Bdellovibrio bacteriovorus: one gene and its partner. The protein of the gene in region 1 interacts with the protein of each later gene in a pairwise test. Links are inferred from orthologs where the notes say so. Each region holds a gene or a part of one and is shown on either strand. Other genes may lie near its edges.

The links.
Region 2: the proteins of AZI87_RS13660 (region 1) and priA interact in binary tests that used the Escherichia coli proteins (3 or more experiments, as listed by UniProt). The link is inferred for Bdellovibrio bacteriovorus from one-to-one orthologs.

The regions. Positions count from the first base shown.
Region 1 is NZ_LUKD01000006.1:122,512-125,623, forward strand. What follows is about bases 79-2,865. They hold AZI87_RS13660 (single-stranded DNA-binding protein), read left to right. Parts: upstream 79-1,143; coding sequence 1,144-1,587; downstream 1,588-2,865. Other genes in these bases: gspN (type II secretion system protein GspN), read left to right, coding at 79-985; AZI87_RS13665 (hypothetical protein), read left to right, coding at 1,675-2,067; AZI87_RS13670 (hypothetical protein), read left to right, coding at 2,077-2,865. Also shown: AZI87_RS13650 (hypothetical protein), read left to right, coding at 1-17; more of gspN, read left to right, coding at 20-78; more of AZI87_RS13670, read left to right, coding at 2,866-2,982; AZI87_RS13675 (ATP-binding protein), read right to left, coding at 2,979-3,112. UniProt on the Escherichia coli protein: Plays an important role in DNA replication, recombination and repair. Binds to ssDNA and to an array of partner proteins to recruit them to their sites of action during DNA metabolism. Acts as a sliding platform that migrates on DNA via reptation.
Region 2 is NZ_LUKD01000001.1:1,339,555-1,342,879, forward strand. What follows is about bases 72-3,071. They hold priA (replication restart helicase PriA), read left to right. Parts: upstream 72-551; coding sequence 552-2,591; downstream 2,592-3,071. Other genes in these bases: AZI87_RS06405 (hypothetical protein), read left to right, coding at 72-555; AZI87_RS06415 (CFI-box-CTERM domain-containing protein), read left to right, coding at 2,636-3,071. In the rest of the region: more of AZI87_RS06405, read left to right, coding at 1-71; more of AZI87_RS06415, read left to right, coding at 3,072-3,325.

The DNA of each region.
Region 1 (3,112 bases):
CGGCGGACGAGGAGTAATCATGGAACAGTTCCGTCAGCTTCTGAAACTGATTCGCGAAAGCAAAGGCAAGATCGCCGTCATGGTGGTTTCAGCGTTTGTTTTCCTTTTCATGTTGTTTCCGTTTGATGACTTAAGTGATCTTATTTCTTCGCAAGTATCTCGTCTGACAAATAACTCTGTGTATTTGACTTTTGAACGCTTGAAGATGAGTGTCTTTCCGCAACCGGGTGTGCAAATGGATCAAGTCTACATTGAATCTCTTCGCACCCCTGCTCTTTCTGCACAAGAACTTGTGATCACTCCGTCAGTTTCTGGATTGATCGCGCAAAAACCTTACGGTCATGTTTCTGCCAAGGGCCTTTTAAAAGGCGATGTTGACTTGGTCGTGGGTAAAGGTGCGAAGTCTGACAACGGCATTGAAAGACAGAAGATTGAAGTGAAAGCGCAAAAAGTCTCTTTGCATGATTTGCGTGAGCTTGCAAACCTTCCCATTCTTTTAAAAGGTCAGTTGAACTTAGAGACGACAGCCCTTGCCGATCTTTCTTTTCAAGAACAACCGGATGTCGAGATCGACATGACGATCAGTAAGTTTGAGCTTCCTCCGTCGAATGTGAATACACCGATGGGTCCTTTGACGTTGCCGGATTTAAAACTGACTTCTGTGGAGCTTAAAGGTCGCTTGGCGGCGGGTCGCTTCGTGATCGAGACGGGAACTATTGGGAAGCCGGGCGATGAGCTTTACGGCACGATTAAAGGCAATATTGGTCTTAATATCGTGAACCGCGGAGGTTCTTTCGGTCAGCAAATTGGTGCTTATAATTTTGAAATCGATTTAAGAGCAAAGCGCAGCTTTCAAGATCGCGCCGCTTTATTCTTAGGCTTCATTGATGGCTATAAAACGCCAACGCCAGAAGGCGCTCAGTATAAATTCAAGATTTCAGCGACAAATCCCATGATGCCGCCCAGCTTCGGCGCCGCGCGTTAGTCGAGATCCGTTCCCTTCAAGTGACCCCTGCTATATTTAAACTGAGCAAGGGGTCTGCCTAAGAATTGCTCACACTCCACAGCAAATAATAGAGAGCCGAAGTCCTTATTGACTTCACTCTTAATCTGACAAAAAACCAAGTGGTCATTGGAGGGAAAATGTCTGGAGTAAATAAAGTTATTCTTGTAGGTCGTTTAGGTGCTGATCCAGAAGTGAAAGCAATCGGAAGTGGGAGCACTGTCGCTCGCCTTAACATCGCAACAAGCGAATCATGGGTGAAAGACGGTCAAAGACAAGAACGTACAGAGTGGCACCGTGTAACGGTATGGGGCAAACTTGCAGAAATCTGCGGTAAGCATCTTTCAAAAGGTCGCCAAGTTTACGTTGAAGGTAAATTGCAAACTCGTCAGTGGGAAGATCAACAAGGTCAAAAACGCTACACGACGGAGATCGTTGCTAGCACAGTTCAATTCTTGGGCTCTGCAGGTGCGGAAGCTGGCTCTGGCCGTTCTTCTTCATCTTCTGGTGGCGGTGATGATTACAATTTCCAAGATTTCGGACCAGAACCAAGTTTTGATTCGAACGACGAAATTCCGTTCTAATTTTTTAAAAAATTATTGCAGGTCAAAAGCCCCGAAGAAATATCGGGGCTTTTTATTTAGTCCAGTCTCCCCTATAATTATAGATCTATGAAGTGTGCTTTATTTACTGCATTCATGGTTCTTACTTTAAGTGGTTGTACGATCTACCGTTCGGAAGGTCGTAAGCAATTTGAATCTGAAGCTCCCGGTAAAGTTTCTACCTCTTCCAACTTCGAACTTAAAAGCTGCAAAAAAGAAAGCCGCATTGAAACTTGGTTTCATGAAGAGTTTCCGTCATCCAATTACGAAATGGTCGTGATGGAAAATGATCTGGAAATCTGGCGCACGCACCGTGGTTCTAAAGTTGAAATCAAAGCCATTCAAAAATCAGAAACCTCTGTTCATTCTTGTATTTATGAATTCGCGAATGACATCGTCTGGAACCTTTATAAAGATTCTTTTATCCGCGAGCTTGAAGACAACGTGATGACTCTTGAATAGGAAGCGCTGATGTTTGGAAGAAAGTTCTTTGCTGCACTTGTATTTTTACTAGGATGTTCTTCCGCGTTCGCCGCTTCGGTTTCCGCCGTCAAAGGACAAAAAGTTCTAATTACTCTGGACGGTGAATCCGTCATGGAAGGCGATGAGTTCTTTCTGGTAAACCCGGGCACGACAAAACGCACGGCCATCATTCGCGTCAAACAAGTTAAAGGCAATAAAGCCCTGGGCGAAATCTTAAAAGGACGTGCTGCTAGCGGATACACTCTGCAAGCCAAAGCGGCTTCGAAAATGAGTGCCGACGTCACGCCCACCGAAGAGAGCGAAGAGAACACTCCTCGTCCGACTACAAATATTTCTCGTGTATTAAAAGACTCTTACGGCATTCTCGGTGGCTATTTAATGAACTCTATGGATGCAGATGTCAGTTATAAAGATGGCTTTGGCATCACACAAAAAGCCGCCGTCAAAATGAGTGGTTCCGGTTTTGGCGTTGGTGGATTTTATGACTATGTTTTCAGCCCTTCTTTTGTGGGAAGAGGATACGCCGCCATTGAACAGTTCAATGTTGCGGGCACGGCTTCTTCTGCGGCCTGCTCTGGTTCAACAAACTGTGATGCTAAGATCAACTATCTCTCTGTGTACGGCCTTGCGAAATGGTATCCCTACATCGGGAAGTACCGTCCTTGGATCGGCGGCGGAATGGGTTATTTGTTGGCAGTTTCAAAATCCAGCACAGCCTTAAATCAGTCTCAGATTTCGACCAACTCGGTAATTACAGCGGCCTTTGGAACTGATATCCAAATGGATCGCAAAACTTATATCCCTGTCAGTCTTGAATACAATATGTTTCCTGCTTCGAGCACTGTGAAAGCCAGTCAGATTTTACTTAAAGCAGGATGGGCCTGGAATCTCTAGGCCTTTTCTTGAGGCAACCAGATCACAAAACGTGTCTTGGTCGAATTATCGTCAAGATAGAATTTACCCCCGTGAGACTGCACAATTCCTTGCGAGATGCTCAATCCCAAACCTACGCCCTTACCGACTT
Region 2 (3,325 bases), on another replicon or contig:
AATAATCGCAAAAGCGAAAAAGCCCCGGATGATTTTCTTGAAAAGTATTTAAATTTCCGCAACGCCGAGATTTTCGCAAACACTTTGGCGCATTTCAAAATCATTCCGACAACGGCTTACAACAAAAAGGCCTTGCCTCGCACAGGTGCAGAGATCAAATACGAGCCCGAAACTTGGGTTCGCTACTCTCGCACCGGCGGTGTCGTGAACTATGCTTTGGGAATTCCTACTCCCGTAGAAAAAGAAATCAACTATCCAGGTTTGTGGATCGAGCAGGACCAGTTCGTGGTTCGTAAGCTGCGCCTACCTAGTCAGGTTGAGATGAGTGCGGATAACTATAATCAATTTGCAAAAAATCTATCTTATCCTCGTTCTCGCACCATCCGTTGGGGCAACAACACTGTAACAATTCGTTTGATCAGCGCTTCGGCTCGCCCACAAACGGCGGTCAGCCTTTTTCAACCTTCCTCATTAGATTCAAACCTGAAGTGGGACGGCATTAGCGGTCTTCCTGCAAAAGATGTCGTTACGGAGTTCTACACGAGGTTTAGATGAGTGATGTCCAACTGTGGAGAGTGGCCGTCGACGCTCCTCTCCCAGAGGCTTTGACGTACAGCTTTGCACATCCTTTAAAACGCGGCCAGCTAGTAAATGTTCCTCTTGGTCGCCGCAAAGTTAAAGGCCTTGTTCTAGGTCCGACGGATAAAGTTCCTGACTTTGAAATCAAAAGTATAGACTCGATTGACGAAGAGTACTCTCCCCTTCCTGAATCCTTCATGAAGTGGCTCGAGTGGCTTGCGCAGTACTATATCCATCCCATTGGACAAGTCGCGCAGTCTGCTTTTCCTCCGCTGAAGAAAACAGATAAACAGCGTCAATCAAAGCGACCGCCCGTTATTCCAAAGTTGGAAAGTGATACCAATTTAAACTTAACGGAAGAGCAAAGCGCTTGCTTCGAAAGCATTTCACAACATCATAATTTTTCCACGCACCTTTTATTCGGTGTAACAGGCTCGGGTAAAACGGAAGTCTACTTGCGCTTGCTTGAAAAAGTACTCAGCGAAGGAAAGCGCGGTCTTGTACTGGTACCCGAGATTTCGTTAACGCCACAATTGATTCAACGTTTTGCCCGACGCTTTGGCGATAAGATTGCCGCACTTCACTCTCAACTGACGGATCGTGAACGTACGAATCAATGGTGGGATATTGTTGAAGGCAGAAAATCCATTCTGATTGGCGCTCGGTCGGCCCTGTTCTGTCCGATTGAGGACTTGGGACTTATCATTGTTGACGAAGAGCATGAGCCCAGCTTTAAACAAGATGAAAAATTAAAATACAATGGCCGTGATGCTGCGGTGATGATGGGCAAAATGATGAATTGCCCGGTCGTACTCGGTTCCGCAACACCGAGTCTGGAGACTTGGAAAAACGCAGTGGATGGAAAATACCATCTGCACACTCTCCGTCATCGCGTTGCTAATCGTGCCCTCCCAGAAATCGAAGTCATTGATCTTCGTAAGCAAAAAGACGACAGCGAAGAACAGAAAAAAATCGTCGAAAAGTATTCGCACCTTCCCTTCTGGCTCAGCCCAAAACTTTATGACCGAATGCATGAAGTTTTAGATCGCGGCGATCAAGCTGCTCTTTTCCTCAATCGTCGGGGAATTGCGCAAATGGTGGTCTGCCCGGCTTGTGGTCACACACGGGAATGCCCCAACTGTGATATTTCACTGACATTGCATGCGCATTCTCATTTGATCTGTCACTATTGTGACTATCACGAAAATTTTAAAACCAAATGTCCTGACTGCAAAGAAGGACAACTGGAAGCTATCGGCCTGGGCACCGAACTTGTTGAGACGGATCTAGCTCGTCTATTCCCGGGCAAAACGATCGCTCGCGCGGACCGAGACGAAATTCAAAGCCGCGCGGACCTGGAAGATTTAGTTCAAAAAATGGAAAGTGGCGAGATCGACATTTTAGTCGGAACGCAAATGATTGCCAAAGGCTTAGACTTCCCAAAGCTGAAACTCGTGGGACTTGTCTTAGCTGATGTGGGATTTAATCTTCCCGATTTTCGTGCGACGGAAAGAAGTTTTCAGTTGATTACGCAAATGAGTGGTCGCGCTGGTCGCCACGTTCAGGAGGGCGAAGCTCCGGGAATGGTCATCATTCAAACATTCAATGCAGAACACGACAGCATCACTTTCGCCCGAAATCACGACTTTGAGGGCTTCGCCAAACATGAACTCGAAATTCGTGGCCAGCTTAGCTATCCACCTGTTGGACGTTTGGTGAGTTTCAGAATTCAAGGGACGCACTTAGGAAAAGTCGAAGACACAGCCGGACTTTTAGCGAGACGAGCGCATGCTTTGAAAGCTCAGTTTCCTCAGTACAACTCCATTGAGATTTTAGGCCCTGCAGAGGCTCCACTTTCGAAGTTAAGAGGACAATTCCGATTTCATCTCCTCATAAAGACGACTCAGGTTGCAGCTGCCAATCCCTTTTCAAGACAACTTCTGGGTGATCAAGAGTGGATTCCGTCGGGTATAAAAATTTTGATCGATATCGACCCAATGAGTTTGCTTTAATTCCCTTACTTTCCTAAAATGGGAAGTTAAGGAAACCTTGATTCATGATCCAATGTCCCCGCTGTGGAATACAAGTTACTGAACTTCATCCCGTAGATGCTGACCTCATCACGAAGTTGCAATCTATTGGTGAATCTAATTTACCTCCACAAGTCTGCGCGGGATGTATTTCCGATTTACGCCGCACAGTCGCTTCAAGCAGTGGTGGTGTTCTTATGGCGCAAGAGCGCGCCAAAGAACAACATCGTCTGCAGCTTTGGAAAAGTCGCGTGATGCTAATCAAAAAAGCGCGCCTGTGCATGACTCAAAAGCTTTATTCCGAAGCCGCGATGTCGTATGAAAAGTACTTAAAAATTCTCGACATCGTTTTCGATATTAAAAAAGGCGAACGTCTTAAGCCAGAAGCTTTCAAGGACAGTGCTCGTACGACAGAATTGACCGTAGTGGCCTCTGTGTACTGGGACTTGATGCGTATTTATGATACTCACGAAAAATACGCGGATCGCATGATGAATGCCGCAAAACAACTGGCGATGTTTATTCAATTCACGCCTATTTATCCGGACATTATTCGTAAGGCAGAGTCTTTTCAAAAAACCGCACGCAACCCGCATATCGTGAAACAGTTTTTGAAGATGTCCGACAAAGAACGTCCTCGCTGTTTCATCGCGACGGCCGCCTTCGAAAACCCTCAGGCACCCGAGGTGATGAGCTTACGCGCTTTCCGTGACTTC